DNA from 2 places in the Agrobacterium sp. DKPNP3 genome. Region 2 is predicted to be linked to the other one. Evidence: predicted binding sites of a transcription regulator. Region 2 holds the regulator's gene; the other holds the start of a gene.
The links. The regulator LexA, encoded in region 2, represses DNA repair genes until DNA is damaged. The targets are predictions, from matches to a motif close to TGTTCNNNNTGTGTTCNG.
Positions count from the first base shown of each region.

Region 1: a site for LexA is predicted at 5,212-5,229, ahead of ACUTJJ_RS16955 (energy-coupling factor ABC transporter ATP-binding protein). Genes of this name have one in related genera too.

Region 1 covers NZ_JBQYSN010000063.1:20,109-28,159, forward strand. Annotated here, with positions in the region: gene ACUTJJ_RS16925 (histidine phosphatase family protein) at 1-567, shown strand, start outside; gene ACUTJJ_RS16930 (DUF1344 domain-containing protein) at 819-1,079, opposite strand; gene ACUTJJ_RS16935 (hypothetical protein) at 1,093-1,437, shown strand; gene aroC (chorismate synthase) at 1,516-2,613, shown strand; gene ribB (3,4-dihydroxy-2-butanone-4-phosphate synthase) at 2,625-3,725, shown strand; gene ACUTJJ_RS16950 (winged helix-turn-helix domain-containing protein) at 3,982-5,175, opposite strand; gene ACUTJJ_RS16955 (energy-coupling factor ABC transporter ATP-binding protein) at 5,288-5,968, shown strand; gene ACUTJJ_RS16960 (CbiQ family ECF transporter T component) at 5,965-6,570, shown strand; gene ACUTJJ_RS16965 (biotin transporter BioY) at 6,602-7,165, shown strand; gene ACUTJJ_RS16970 (histone deacetylase family protein) at 7,188-8,051, shown strand, end outside.
Region 2 covers NZ_JBQYSN010000058.1:1,046-9,096, reverse strand. Annotated here, with positions in the region: gene ACUTJJ_RS16055 (amino acid ABC transporter ATP-binding protein) at 1-721, shown strand, start outside; gene ACUTJJ_RS16060 (amino acid ABC transporter permease) at 1-9, shown strand, start outside; gene gltA (citrate synthase) at 796-2,085, opposite strand; gene ACUTJJ_RS16045 (ComEC/Rec2 family competence protein) at 2,347-4,809, shown strand; gene ACUTJJ_RS16040 (glutathione S-transferase family protein) at 4,829-5,506, opposite strand; gene lexA (transcriptional repressor LexA) at 5,763-6,485, opposite strand; gene purU (formyltetrahydrofolate deformylase) at 6,711-7,556, opposite strand; gene ACUTJJ_RS16025 (ABC transporter ATP-binding protein) at 7,670-8,051, opposite strand, start outside.

The DNA of each region.
Region 1 (8,051 bases), on a different contig from region 2:
CAAACGGACTGGAATGCGATACGCCGGCTTCAGGGTCAGAAAGACATTCCGCTCAATGATTTCGGCCGCCAGCAGGCGGTCGGCAACGGCCTCATCCTTGCCCGCCTTCTCGGCGAGACGGCAAAAGACTTCGACTACGTGGCAAGCCCGCTCGGGCGCACGCGCGAGACAATGGAGTTGATGCGCGGCGCGATGGGCCTCGATCCCACGGGATACCGCACCGATGATCGCCTGATCGAGGTGTCCTTTGGCGACTGGGAGGGACAGACCCTGCCCGAGCTCAAGAAGGAATTCCCTGACCGCGTAAAGGCGCGCAAGGCCAACAAGTGGGACTTCATCCCCCCTGGCCAGGATGCCGAAAGCTACGAAATCCTCTCCTGGCGCATCGGCGCATGGCTCTCCTCCGTGGACAGGCAGACAATCTGCGTCTGCCACGGCGGCGTCATCCGCTCGATCTTCCGGCTGGTATCCGGCATGGACAAGGACGAGGCATCGAGAACGCAAATTCCGCAGGACCGGATTTTGAAGGTCGAGATCGACAGGAATAGTGCGGAGTGGATTTTGTGAGAGATCACGGGGCATAACCCTCTGCATCGTCCTACTCGAGCGGCCCGTATATTTGGCGCAAAGGCCGCCGCTTAATTCTTCTCCGCGCCGGGGAGAAGGTGGCCCGAAGGGTCGGATGAGGGGGCAACGATAGCTATAGACAGCACCCTCGCCCCCTCATCCCGCTGCCGCGACCTTCTCCCCGCCGGGGAGAAGAAACAAGAGGCATCCGCTCATTTCACAACGGAGGTTTTGGCGTGAGGGGCTGGTGCTTACTCAACAACCTGCAGATCGTCGACCACGCGCTTGCCATCCACTTCCGTGTAGAAAACCACGACCTTCACGCCCGCTTTCAGCCCTTCGAAATTGAATTCTTCCGGCACGCGGTAGGTCTTGCCGTCGCTCAGCGTAATGCTCAGGCCATTCGCATCGATCTTGCTGATCGTGCCTTCCACGTCGACGCTCTGGGCGAAACTGTTGATCGGCATCAGGAGGTTGGCGGTGGCCAGAAGGGCGGCAATCATCATACGCATCGATCTAGCTTTCGTGGATTTGCGTGAAAACTTTACATGCATGAAGAATTGCCTTTCGAATGTGGCGGAAATCGCCCGCAACCATGACATTTTCAGCCCAATTGATGAACGGATTTCAAATCCTGTTCAAGCCGTTAGTGATTTCTACACCGCATTTTCCGGCAATGCTGGAAAACCATTGATTGCGGTGGAAAACAGCCGCGGCTTTACAAAATCGTCATTTCCGGAACCCGCAGACGAGCTCGAATCAAGTTCCATGTCTTCCCGTCAGGGCTGTCGCATCTCGCCTCTGATGAAGTCGTGGCCCGCGCCGCGCCTTGTTATCCGGCGGGCTATGAAAGAAAGGCTTTTGTCTTGACCGGATTTTCCACTAAGACAAATCCGCTTGTTTCAAACGGCGCCGTCCACAGGTGCCCTGCTTTCCGGTTTGAGAATTATGTCACATAACAGTTTCGGTCATCTTTTTCGCGTTACCACCTGGGGAGAAAGCCACGGGCCGGCGCTTGGCTGTGTGGTGGATGGATGCCCGCCCGGCATCCGCTTCACCCTTTCCGAGGTGCAGCGCTGGATGGACAAGCGCAAACCGGGGCAAAGCCGTTTCGTGACCCAGCGCCGTGAGGACGACATCGTCAAGGTGCTTTCCGGCGTGATGCTGGATGAGGACGGCGAAACGATGATCACGACAGGCACGCCGATTTCGATGCTGATCGAAAATACCGACCAGCGCTCCAAGGATTATGGCGAGATCGCCAAGCGCTTCCGCCCCGGCCATGCGGATTTCACCTATGACCTGAAATATGGCATTCGCGATTATCGTGGCGGCGGCCGCTCGTCGGCGCGTGAAACGGCGGCGCGTGTCGCTGCGGGCGCGATTGCCCGCAAGGTGGTGCCCAGTCTCAATGTGCGCGGCGCGCTGGTGCAGATCGGCAAGCACAAAATCAACCGCGAAAACTGGGATTGGGATCAGGTCGACCAAAACCCGTTCTTCTGCCCGGACCCCGAGATGGTGCCGGTCTGGGAAGAATACCTCGACAGCATCCGCAAGGCCGGCTCTTCCATCGGCGCCGTGGTCGAAGTGGTCGCGGAAGGCGTTCCCGCCGGCATCGGCGCGCCAATCTATGCCAAGCTCGACCAGGATATCGCCTCCAACCTGATGTCGATTAACGCCGTCAAGGGCGTGGAAATCGGCGAGGGCTTTGCGTCTGCCGAGCTTTCCGGTGAGGAAAACGCCGACGAGATGCGCATGGGCAATGACGGCAAGCCGATCTTTCTGTCCAACCATGCGGGCGGCATTCTGGGCGGGATTGCGACCGGTGAACCTGTTATCGCCCGCTTCGCCATCAAGCCCACATCCTCTATCCTGACGGAGCGCCTGTCGATCGATACCGACGGCAACAATGTCGATGTTCGCACCAAGGGTCGCCACGACCCCTGCGTTGGCATCCGGGCCGTTCCGATCGGTGAAGCGATGATCGCCTGCACCGTTGCCGACCATTACCTGAGGGACCGCGGCCAGACCGGCCGACTGAAATAAAGGGGACCACCATGGCCTATGATCAGAAACGCGTCGTCGACGCCATCCGCGCTTTCGAAGCGGGCGAAATCGTCGTCGTGACCGATGATGACGACCGCGAGAACGAAGGCGACCTGATCATTTCGGCGGTTCACTGCACGCCCGAGAAAATGGCGCTGATCGTGCGCCACACGTCAGGCATCGTCTGCGCCCCCATGCCCCGCGAAGAGGCCAAGCGGCTGAACCTCAACGCCATGGTGGCGGAAAATGACAGCGCGCATACCACAGCCTTCACCGTCAGCGTCGATTTCAAGCATGGCACGACGACAGGCATTTCCGCCGATGACCGCACGCTGACCGTTCGCAATCTTGCAAATCCCAATGTCGGCGCATCTGATTTTACCCGGCCGGGCCATATTTTCCCGCTGATTTCCCGCGAGGGCGGCGTGCTGATGCGCTCCGGTCACACCGAAGCGGCGGTCGATCTCTGCCGTCTCGCCGGCCTGCCGCCTATCGGCGTCATCAGCGAACTGGTGAATGACGACGGTACGGTGATGCGTGGCCCCCAGGTTCTGGATTTCGCCGAAAAACACGGCATGAAACACGTGTCGGTCGCCGATCTCATTGCTTATCGCCAGCGCAAGGAAACGCTGGTGGAGATGGAATCCTCCTTCACCATCGAAACGCCCTTCGGGCCTGCCAAGGCGCAGACCTATTCCCTGCCCTGGGACCCGATGCAGCATATGGCTGTTATTTTCGGTGACATCAGGGATGGCATCGACATTCCCGTTCGCCTTCACCCGGAAAACGTCGCCGACGACGTGTTCGGCGATCGCCAGCCGGTGCGGCAGTACATGCAAAAAATAGCCGAGGAAGGCCGCGGCGTCATCGTTTACCTGCGTGAAGGCTCCGTTGGCGTTGGCCAGGTCGCCGGACGGCGCAAGGCACGCGACCCCGATGAAGCGCACGCCCAGGCCCGTTCGCGCGAGAATGAGTGGCTTGAAATCGGCCTTGGCGCGCAAATCCTGAAAGATCTCGGTATCAGCTCCATCAAACTGATGACAACGCGTGAGCGCCACTATGTCGGGCTGGAAGGTTTCGGCATCCAGATTTCGGCGACGGATATCGGGTGAGCTTTGGGTCTTTGCCTAGTCCCATCGCGTAATCGTGAGGCGAGCGGGTGCGGCATTCTCCCCGAAGGCGAGAAGTCCGCGGCAGCGGGATAAGGGTGCAAGCTCTCGCTTCATCTCTGGGGTTGCCCCCTCACCCGACCCTTCGGGCCACCTTCTCCCCGACGGGGAGAATAAACATGCCGCAACGCCGCTGCTCCTTAAGAGCGAGGGGAAGGTGTCCGGACCCGCGCCTCTCACAATATCCTGGGCGACCGACCTACTCCTCCCGCCACCCCTGCAGATAATTCACGCGCTCCACGCCAGTAAACTTCGCCAGCCGCGATAGTTCCGCGTCGAGCTTTTCCAGCCGTCCGGCGGAAGCGCGCACGCCGGGCTCGAGCCACAGGCGACGCACATCCAGCGTGCTGCCTTTTCGCTCCGCCTTCATGTCGATGCGGCCGATGAGACGGTCGCCTTCCAGAAGCGGGAAAACATAATAGCCATATTGCCGTTTCGGCTCCGGCACGAAGACCTCGATCCGGTAATAAAAGCCAAAGAGCCGTTCGGTGCGGTTGCGGTCGCGCAGCAGCGGATCGAACGGGCTCAGGACACGGACGCGGGACGACGGTTCGGGCACGTCCGTCAGGTCAGCGGTGAAATCGGCAAAAGCGTAGGACGGGCGGGCCGTTTCGCCGTCAACGGACAGAAGCGAAACCTCGCAGAGTTCGTCACGATGGCCTTTGACCCAGTCCCTCGCCTCCTGCGGCGTCACAAGATCGAAAAACGCGGCGATTTCGCCGTGGGTGGCGAACCCCAGCCGTTTCAGTGCCTCGCGGCAGGCCCAGTCGATGAATTGGTCGTGCGCCACTTCGGTTTCGTGATGTTCGCCCGGAATGACGCGTTCGGCCAGGTCATAGACCTTCTGGAAGTTCACACGGCCTGATATTGCAAGCTTGCCAGTGTGCCAGAGATATTCCAGCGCGGTCTTGGAGGGATGCCAGTTCCACCAGCCGCCGGACTGGTGCCCCTCTTCCTTCAGTTCACGCGCCAAAACCGGACCGGTGGCGGCGATTCGCTCCAGCGTTTCGCCGAAAGCCGCATCGAAGCCCTCGCCGTGCCATTTGCGCCAGCGCTCCTGAATGATCGGTTCGCGGCGGCGGAAGCGGTGTTTCCAATAGGGGTAAAATTCCGTCGGCACAATGGAGGCGTCATGCGTCCAGTGTTCGAAAAGCGCCCGGTCCTTTTCCAGCAGCGTCGTCAGATGACCTCGCCTGTAGGTCTGGTTACGGGAGAAGATGATCTGGTGGTGGGCGCGCTCCACCGTACCGATGCTGTCCACCTGTACGAAACCCAGATCGGTGATGAGCTGCAGCAGCCCTTCTTTGGAAAGCGCCTTGCCGGGCGGTGAGGAAAGCCCCTGCCGCGCCAGAAAAATCCGCCTTGCCGCCTCGTTCGAAACCTTGACCATCATGCGACCGAAGGTAGAACGGCTTTTTTGCGATTGCAATGTTCTTTTTTTGTTCCTTGTTTTACTTCTGTTGATGAAGCGGTATAGAACCGGCAACGAGCGCGAGGATAGAGACTTGGAAATCCGTTTTAACGCCGCCAGTGTCGTTTTCGAAGGCCGGCAGGTGCTGCAGCCGCTGTCATTGACATTGTTGGAGCGGCGAATCGGCGTGATTGGCCTTAACGGATCGGGCAAAACGACGTTCGCGCGGCTGATCAACGGGCTGAACAAGCCGGACGCGGGCAAAGTGACGGTCAACGGCCTGGACACCGTGACCGATGCCAGGGCTGTCTTGCAGATGGTCGGTTTCATCTTCCAGAACCCGCAGAACCAGATCATCCTGCCCATCGTCCGTGACGATGTCGCCTTCGGCCTGAAACGGCTCGGCCTGAGCAAGACCGAGACGGAAAGCAGAGTGAAGGCCGTTCTATCCCGGCTCGGCATTGCGCATCTGGAGGAAAGGCGCGCGCATGAGCTTTCCGGCGGCGAATTGCAGCTTTCGGCGCTCGCAGCGCTTCTCATCACCCAACCGCAAATCCTCATTCTCGACGAGCCGACCAACCAGCTCGATCTCAAGAACCGGACCATCGTGGAGAAAACCATGGCGGCGCTGCCGCAGGAGCTTGTTGTCATCACCCACGATCTGCCGCTCCTTACCGGCTTCGATCGCGTGCTGGTGTTTCACGAGGGGGCCTTGATCGCTGACGCCCCGCCCGAAGAAGCGGTCGCGCACTATCTGGAGGTGGCATTGCAATGAGATCGCTGCATGTCGACGGAACCGGTTGGCTCTACCGCGTCTCACCGCGCCTCAAACTCCTGACGCTCATGGGCTTCAGCATCGCGCTCTTTCTCACCCGCGATCTGGCGGCGCTTGTTGCCGCGACCGTTCTGGCTGCCGGCGTTCTCAGCGCGACGCGCCTGCCCCTGCGCGACATCGCCCTGCGGCTGCGGCCGGTGATGCTGACGATCTCCCTCGTTGCCGCCTTCAGCTATCTCCTGCTTCCCGTCAATGATGCGAGTGTCAATCTTTTGCGCCTCACGGCACTCGCGCTGCTTGCGACCGCCGTCACCATCACCGTCAGCATCTCGCAGTTCATGGACGAAATCACGCTCGCTGCTGGGCCTCTGGAAAGGTTGGGGCTGCTCAAGGCCGCCGATATCGGGCTTGCCGTCGGGCTGGTGGTGCGCTTCGTGCCTGAAATCGTCAACCGTTACCATGCGGTGCGTGATGCACATCGCGCCCGTGGCCTGCCCGTGCGGATGGCGACGATCGTCGTGCCGCTCGTCATTATGACGTTGAAGGATGCCGATGCCATTGCCGACGCCATTGACGCCCGCGGTTTCAGAGGCCAAAGCTGACAGGCATATAATCTTCAGGAGTTTTAGTGTCATGACGACCCGCGATCTTGTTTTGATTTCTCTTTTTTCCGCCATCATCATTGCGCTTGGTCTTTTGCCGCCAATCACGCTTGGCTTCATTCCGGTGCCAATCACCGCGCAGTCGCTCGGCGTGATGCTGGCCGGTGTGGTGCTGGGCGCGAAGCGCGGCACGCTTGCGGTTCTGCTGACGATCCTGATCGCTGCCATCGGCCTGCCGGTGCTCTCGGGCGGACGCGGCGGCCTTTCGATCTTCACGACACCGACAACGGGCTTCCTGATCGGCTGGATTGCAGCTGTTTTTGTCACCGGTTTCCTCTCGGAAAAATTCGTCCATCGTGGCCAGTCGGCTTTGGCACAGGGCGTCGGTTTCTTCATCGCCAGCCTGATCGGCGGCGTGGTGGTGCTTTATGCTTTCGGCATTTCCTATCTGGCTGTCGTCGTGGGGCTCGGCTTTGAAAAGGCTTTCATGGGTTCGCTCGCCTTCATTCCCGGCGATGCGCTGAAAGCCGTTCTTGCCGCCCTTGCCGGCCGTGCGGTGATGGCCGGTTATCCGCTTCTGCCGCAGCGCGCCTGATTGAAGTCTCAGGGAGGAAAGAATGGCGACCCGACTTTACGAACATCCGATCTTCCTTGAGCATATCACGCCTTCCGGCCATCCCGAGCGGCCAGACCGCCTGCGGTCGCTGAGCATCGCGCTTGAACATCCGAATTTCGAGCGGCTGGACCGGAAGGAAGCGCCGCAGGCCAATGAAGACGCGGCCCTGCTGGCCCATCCGGAAGAGCATCTTCTTGCCGTGATGCGGCAGGTTCCCGAAGAGGACGGTGAGATCAACCGGATCGAGTCCGACACCTATCTCTCCCCCAAAAGCCTTCAGGCTGCGCTGACCGGCATCGGCGCCGCCATGGCGGCCGTGGATGACGTGTTTACCGGTGCCGCCGACAACGTCTTCGTCGCATCCCGCCCGCCCGGCCACCATGCCGAGACCGCCAAGGCCATGGGTTTCTGTCTGTTCAACAATGTGGCGATTGCCGCCCGCCATGCGCAGAAGGCGCACGGCGCGGAGCGTATCGCCATCATCGACTGGGACGTGCATCACGGCAACGGTACGCAGGATATCTTCTGGAACGACACATCCGTGCTGTTCTGCTCCACCCACCAGATGCCGCTTTACCCGTGGAGCGGTGACAAGAACGAAACCGGCGTGAAGAACAACATCGTCAACGCGCCGCTTTCGCCCAATACCGGTAGCGAGCATTTTCGCGAGGCCTTCAAATCGCGCGTGCTGCCGGCGATTGCGGATTTTTCGCCTGATCTCATTCTCATCTCTGCCGGTTTCGACGCGCATCACCGCGATCCGCTCGCGCAGATCAATCTGGTGGGAGAGGATTTCGACTGGGCGACGGGCCGGCTTCTGGAGATGGCGGATAAATACACATCGAACCGGGTCGTCAGCCTGCTG
Region 2 (8,051 bases):
AATCACTGAAGTCCGTAAAAGCTATGGTAGCAACGAGGTTCTGAAGGGCATCAATCTCGATGTGGAACCGGGTGAAGTCATCGCCATCATCGGCAAGAGCGGTTCTGGAAAGTCGACCCTGCTTCGCTGCATCAACGGGCTGGAGACGATTTCGGCCGGCTCCATATCGGTCGCCGGCGCGCAGCTTCTCGATGATGATCTGCATCTGAAAGCCCTGCGGCTGAAGGTCGGCATGATCTTCCAGCAGTTCAATCTCTTTCCGCACCAGACCGTCGGCGGCAACGTCATCCTGTCTCAGACCGTAGTGAAGAAGACACCCAAACCGGAAGCGGAAGCCGTTGCCCGCAAGATGCTTGAGCGGGTGGGTCTGGCTCATAAATTCGATGCCTATCCCGATGAACTATCAGGCGGTCAGCAGCAGCGCGTCGCCATTGCCCGCGCGCTCGCCATGCAGCCGATCGCCCTGCTATGCGACGAGATCACCTCGGCACTCGATCCCGAGTTGGTCTCGGAGGTGCTGGCGGTGGTGCGTGAACTGGCCAGTGAAGGCATGACGTTGTTGATGGTAACGCATGAAATGAAATTTGCGCGTGACGTCTGCTCCCGCGTCGTCTTCATGCACGAGGGCAGGGTCCATGAAATCGGCCCGCCGGAAGAGGTGTTCTCCAATCCCGCGACCCCTGAACTCAAGCAGTTTCTCGGTGTCGCCGCCCGCCACTGAGAACCATCAGGACGAACAAGAAAAAGGCCGGCGGTGAAAACCTGCCGGCCTTTGCTGTTGGTTGGTTTCGCTGCTTAGCGCTTGGAAACCGGAACGTAATCGCGCTTGCCGGCGCCCGTGTAGAGCTGGCGCGGACGACCGATACGCTGCTGCGGATCTTCGATCATTTCGTTCCACTGCGCGATCCAGCCAACGGTGCGGGCAAGGGCGAAGAGAACGGTAAACATGGTCGTGGGGAAGCCGAGCGCCTTCAGCGTGATGCCGGAATAGAAGTCGACATTCGGGTAAAGCTTCTTCTCGACGAAGTAAGGGTCGGAAAGGGCAATCTTTTCCAGTTCCAGCGCGACCTGCATGATCGGATCGTCGGAGTTGCCGGTAGCTTCCAGCACCTCATACATCGTCTTCTGCATGATCTTGGCGCGCGGGTCGTAGTTCTTGTAGACGCGGTGGCCAAAGCCCATCAGGCGGAACGGGTCGTTCTTGTCCTTGGCGCGGGCGATATATTCCGGAATACGGTCAACCGTGCCGATTTCGTTGAGCATGTTGAGCGCCGCTTCATTGGCGCCGCCGTGAGCCGGGCCCCAGAGGCAGGCGATGCCAGCCGCGATACAGGCGAACGGGTTGGCGCCCGAAGAACCGGCAAGACGCACCGTGGAGGTGGAGGCGTTCTGCTCGTGATCGGCATGCAGGATGAAAATGCGGTCCATGGCGCGTGCCAGAACCGGATCGACCTTGTAGTCCTCGCACGGTACGGCAAAGCACATGTGCAGGAAGTTGGAGGCGTAATCGAGATCGTTCTTCGGGTAAACGAAGGGCTGGCCGATATGATACTTGTAGGCCATGGCGGCGATCGTCGGCATCTTTGCGATCATGCGCAGGGAAGCGACCATGCGCTGGTGCGGATCGGTGATGTCGGTCGAGTCGTGGTAGAAAGCCGAGAGAGCGCCGACCGTGCCGCACATGACGGCCATCGGATGCGCATCGCGACGGTAGCCGGTGAAGAAGCGGCTCATCTGCTCGTGCACCATGGTGTGGCGCGTGACGCGGGTGTCGAAGTCCTTCTTCTGCGCAGCCGTCGGCAGTTCGCCGTACAGCAGCAGATAGCAGGTTTCCAGGAAGTCGCCCTGTTCGGCCAGCTGCTCGATCGGGAAGCCGCGATGCAGCAGCACGCCCTCGTCACCATCGATATAGGTGATCTTGGATTCGCAGGAGGCTGTCGACGTGAAACCCGGGTCGTAAGTGAAGGAGCCGGTGTTCTTATACAGCGTGGCGATATCGACGACGCTCGGCCCGATCGTGCCTTCCCTGACAGGGAGTTCGACCTGTTTGTCGCCAAGTGTCACTGTAGCGCTTTTTTCCGTCATACTGATCCTCCGAAAACATGCGGGTGGGGGCGTTTGGATGCGCCCCGCGGTTAAGCGTCTACCGATTAGCTATATGATCCTGTCGCAGATGCCAAGCTATCCAAAGGTCAAATTGTGCATTGCGGCAAAGGTGAACGCCTTGCTTTTGGCCTTGTGATTGGCAGCAATTCAATCTCGGTCAACGCAGAGTTAAAGGAAAGCATTGCAATACCGGCAGTCCATCTGCAAACCTGTCTTCAGTGCGGCGGGGGCGCGGCCAAAATGCTTGGTCAAGGTGAAAAAGAGCATTTCGGATATGTCAAAACGCTGCAGGGAGATACCCCCGGCACGGTGGATATCCTGGCGCCGCTGCGGCGCTCAGGCGCCGCGCCGACCGCTGTTGTGCCGGCCTTGGTTGATGTGGCGGCGCAGAACATTTCCGTTTCTCAAAAACTTGCCGCATGGCTGACTGAAGAACGCGCATTCGGTCACGATTTCCTCTTTGTACCGGTCTTCATCGGCTGCGGCGCAATCTTGTGGTTTTCTTTTGGGGCCACGCCTTCCTTGCCGCTTTTGATCGTCGCGATTTTGGTCGCGGCCCCCTTGGCGCTGCTAACCAGATATCGCCTTGATGCCGGGTCAAGGGTTTGCAGCGTTGTCGCGCTGATGTTGCTCGGCATGCTTTTTGCGGAACTGGAAACCCGCCGCGCCGCGACTGTCCTTCTGGACACGCCGGTGACCACGACGGTTGCCGGGAAGGTCGTCCGGCGTGAGGTGGATGCGCGGGGTGACTGGCGATATCTCGTCGAGCTCCACTCCACTGAAGCACCATCACTTACGCGTTCGCCGGGGAGGGTGTCGCTTCTCGCGCGTGGTAGCGGCGAACCCATGCCGATAGGCGCGATCATTCGCGGCAAGGCGCGGCTTTCTCCGCCGTCCGGACCGGCTCTGCCGGGATTGAACGATTTCGCCTTTTCATCCTATTTCCGCGGTATTGGAGCGACAGGCTTCTTTTACCAGCCGCCCCAGCCGTTGGCGATGGCGAACCTTGGGGCCGAGGGTTGGCTGGAGATGGCCGACATGTGGCTCTATCGCCTGCGCGCCGCCATCGCCGAGCGCATTCGCACGACGATCGGAGGCGACGCGGGTGCCTTCGCCGCCTCCATCGTCACCGATGAGCGACAGGCCATATCGCCGGAGACAATGGAGGCGTTGCGGGTGTCGGGGCTTGCCCATATCGTCGCCATATCCGGGCTCAACATGGCCCTGGCGTCAGGCATCTTCTTTGTCGGCATGAGGATGGGATTCAGCCTGTTTCCGGCCTTTGCCCAGCGACGGCCAGTCAAGAAGATATCCGCCTTCGCAGCGCTCGTGATGACGCTATGCTACTATCTGATCTCCGGCTTCGCGGTTTCCGCTGAACGGGCCTGGCTGATGATGTCGATCATGTTGGTCGCGGTGCTGTTTGACCAGCCGTCGCTCAGCCTCAGAAATGTCGCGCTTTCCGCTCTCATTGTTCTCGCGCTCTCGCCCTCCGAAGTGATGGGGCCAAGCTTTCAGATGTCTTTTGCCGCGACAATCGCGCTTGTTTCCGCCTACGCCGCCTGGAGCCGCCGGCGTAGTGTTCGCGAGCGTCTTTATATGGGAAGAAAGCCCAGCTGGATCACGGTCGCGCAGATGGCAGGCGCTGTGATGGGGGGCGTCATCACGACGTCCCTGATTGGCGGGCTTTCGACGGCAATCTATTCCGCCGAACATTTCCAACGTGTCACCACCTATGGACTTTTCGCCAATCTTGCCGCGACGCCGCTGATGTCGCTGATTGTGATGCCCTTCGGTCTGATCGCCATGCTGCTGATGCCGTTCGGGCTCGACGCGCCATTTCTGAAGGTGATGGGCTATGGCATGGCGATGGTCATCGAGGTCGCGGACGAAGTTGCGTCCTGGGGCGGAAGCGCAGCGACCGGACGCCCGCATGGCTGGTTCATCGGTATCGCCTCGGCCGGCTTTCTGCTGCTCACCCTGTTGCGCACCCGCCTGGCGCTCTTGGGCATCCCGCCTCTGCTGCTTGCCTTCGGGCTCTCGGCAACGACATTTCAACGCGATCTGCCGGATCTCCTCGTTCATGAAGATGGCTCGCTGGTGGCGCTTCTTGCCGATGAGAAGGTTTACACCACGAGAACCCGACCCCATGGCTTTATTTATGACCAGTGGCAGAGGGCGCTGCTGCTTGCTAAGACACCGCAGGCGCCGGTTATTCTGCAGCGGGACCGGCCAGAGACGTTTACCAATAAAGCAAAGCTGTCGCAGGAGGAGTTGAGAGCCGCCGCACGCGAGATGGCGGTTGCGCTGAAAGCGGGAACGCCGGGCGTTTTCACCTGCAAGCCGGGTCGCTGGTGCGTGGCGCAGGCACAGAGCGGCGAATGGATCATCGTGCTGGAGGAAGGGCGTCTGGCTGGAAAGGCATGTGACATCGCCGACGTCGTCATTGTTTCCCAAAGAACCTCGTTTTCACACTGCCGCTCAGGCGCGCTGCTTCTCAATCGCGGCATCTTGCGCCGCATTGGTTCAGTGGAGATCAACTTCGCGTCAGCCAATCAGCCGGGCGTCGTCGAGAAACTGCGCGCTTCGACCGCAGGCATGAACCGGCCGTGGAGCGAACATCGATATTACGATTGGAAATCTGGTCGCTACGAGCATGAGCTACCGGAAACGATCACGCGTCTGCTGGCGGCGTCGCAATGATTGCCGCCGGCAAAGCGTCTCAAGCCTTCGCGCGCAGATCCGCAGTCAACTGACCGATGCTGGCGATTTCGGCTTCATGCGCCGGGTCCCGCCACATTTCTTTCAGGCCTGCCTCATACCATTCGCGCATGGCGGGCAGGGCGAGCAGGCGATCGCAATAGGCCTTTGCTGCGGGGGATAGATCCGCACCGTAAGTCTGGAAACGGAATGCCACGGGGCAGAAGAAGGCATCCACTGCCGTGAACTTCTGGCCGGCGAGATAAGGACCACCGAAGGTCGAAAGGCCTTCGCTCCATAAAACATCGATACGCTTGATATCAGCTGCCAGCCCGGCATCACCGCCGTTTGGCGTGACACGAATGCCGACCGACATGGGGTAGAGATTGCGCAGCGACGAAAATCCCGCATGCATTTCGCTTGCCGCCGAACGCGACCAGGCTCTGGCCTGCTTGTCGCTTGCCCAGACCCCTTGATGACGCTCGGCGAGATATTCCGCGATCGACAGCGATTCCCAGACCGTCACACCCTCATCGACGAGGCAGGGGACCTTGCCGGTGGGAGAAAAGGTGGAAAATGAGACGCCTTCGCCAAAGGGAACGAGTTTCTCTTCAAAGGCAATACCGAGCGTGCGCATCAACACCCATGGCCGCAGCGACCAGGAGGAGTAGTTCTTGTTTGCGATATAAAGATCGTACATGGCGTGTCTCCTGACTGTGTCGCAGTTTTATACCAGCGACGTTGCGGCGAATATCGCAAAGAATCCATCGCACTCATAAAGCCCGTTGATGGGTGAACGACATCATGCCGAATTCGTGCCTTGACCCTTTCAAAAGCACCTTCATCGCTTCAAAAGAAAAAAAAGCGCATCAATCCACCGGAATGACGCGCCATTCATCTTGAAGGCTAGATATGTCTTGCCAATCGATCCGCTTTTATCCGGACCGGCGGCGGCATCAATGATAGCGCCGGATAAGCCCCACCAGCTTGCCCTGAATTTTCACCCGATCAGGCCCAAAAATGCGGGTCTCGTAGGCCGGGTTTGCAGCCTCCAGCGCGATGGACGCGCCCTTGCGGCGGAACCGCTTCAGCGTCGCCTCTTCATCGTCCACCAGCGCCACAACGATATCGCCCGGATTGGCCGTATTGCCATTGCGGATGATGACCGTATCGCCATCGAAGATGCCGGCCTCGATCATCGAATCGCCCTTGACCTCAAGCGCGTAATGTTCACCTGAGCCTAGCATGTCCACTGGAACGGCCACGTCATGTGTATTGTTCTGAATGGCCGAGATCGGCACACCGGCAGCGATCCGGCCCATGACAGGTACGGTCGCCGCACCTGCAATGTCATTTGCGGGTGCCTTGGGAGCAGGGGGCGGCTCCGGCGTTTTCGGTTTGCCGAGACTGCCTTCGATAACGCTCGGTGAGAAGCCGCGCTGCGGCCTTGCGCCCGGCGTATAAGCCTCCGGAAGCTTGATGACTTCGAGCGCTCGCGCCCTGTTGGGTAGCCGGCGAATAAACCCGCGCTCTTCGAGCGCCGTGATCAGCCGGTGGATGCCGGATTTGGAAGCGAGATCGAGTGCATCCTTCATTTCATCGAAGGAGGGCGGCACGCCGGACTCTTTCATTCGCTCATGAATGAAGAGAAGCAATTCCTGCTGTTTGCGCGTGAGCATGAGGAAAACACCCTTGAGAATCGTCGCTGGAGTCGCGAAACAAATACAGAACGAACACTATATGTTCCATATGTGTTCCGCAATCCCCTAAAATCTGGTTAAGCTTCGCTCGGATTTACATTTCGCAAATTGGAGGTAACCAAAGCTCCAGAAGTCGTTCCCAGGCGAGGCCCCGACGCGTCCCATTTGTTCCGCGTTTCAGGTCAGGGTGTAGATCGAGCTGTGCTATCGCGCGAAAACGACCGTCTTGTTCTTGTTGAGAAGCACCCGGTCCTCAAGGTGCCATGAGACCGCCCGGGCCAGCACGCGTCGCTCGATGTCGCGTCCCTTACGGACCAGCTCATCCGGCGTATCGGCGTGGCTGACCGGCTCGACGTCCTGGCAGATGATCGGCCCTTCATCGAGATCGCGGGTGACGTAATGGGCCGTTGCACCGATCATTTTGACGCCCCTCTCATGGGCTTGGTGATAGGGCTTTGCGCCTTTGAAACCAGGCAGGAAGGAGTGATGAATGTTGATGCAGCGCCCGGATAAGTATTCGGAGAAGTTGTCCGACAGGATCTGCATGTAGCGGGCAAGAACGACGAGGTCGGTGCCCGTTTCTTCGATGATGTCCTTGATGCTTGTTTCCTGTTCGGCCTTGTTGTCTTTTGTCACCGGCAGGTGATGATACTTTATCCCGCCCATCAGCGTGAGGTTCAGGGCCTCGCGGGGGTGGTTGCCGACGATGCCGACGATCTCGGCATTCAATTCGCCGATGCGGTGGCGATAGAGAAGATCGCCGAGGCAGTGGTCGAAGCGGGAAACGAGCAGCAGCAGCTTGCGCGGCGCACCTGCTCGACGCAGCGTGGCGTCGAGAGCGAAGCGATCGATCTCCGCGGCAAGTCCATTGCGAAAGCCTGCCTCGTCGCCGGCCATGGAGAAGGCGACACGCATGAAAAACATGCCCGTTTCATGGTCGTCGAATTGTTGAGCTTCATAAATATCGCCGCCATGCTGTGCGATGCGGCCCGAGACCGCAGCGACAATTCCGCTTCTGTTGGGGCAGCGCAGCGTCAGGACGTAATTCATCTAAAGCCTCCTGGAAGATGGAGTTGCGGTTGGACTGCTGTCATAGCGGCGCCCACGCGGAGCCACGCCCCGTTTCCACGGGGCCGAGCGTCAGCACGAAGCGGTCGCGGATGTCACTGGATGGCGTGTTCGCCCGGCCCGAGATAACTCGCCATCAGAGCGGGATCGACGGCGAGTTCGGAAGCTGGGCCTGAGCGGCGCACTTCACCAAGTTCGACGAGATAAGCTTCGTCGGCAATTTCGAGCGCGGCGCGGGCATTCTGCTCGACCAACAGGATGGAGACACCGGTTTGACGCAGGTCGGCGACGATACGCAGGATTTCGGCGACAATCAGCGGTGCAAGTCCAAGGCTCGGCTCATCGAGAAGCAGCAGTCTCGGCCGGCTCATCAACGCCCGCGCGAGCGCCAGCATCTGCCTTTCGCCGCCGGACAGTGTTCCGGCGAGCTGCTTGCGGCGTTCGCGAAGGCGCGGGAAGAGTGTGTAAACAGCATCG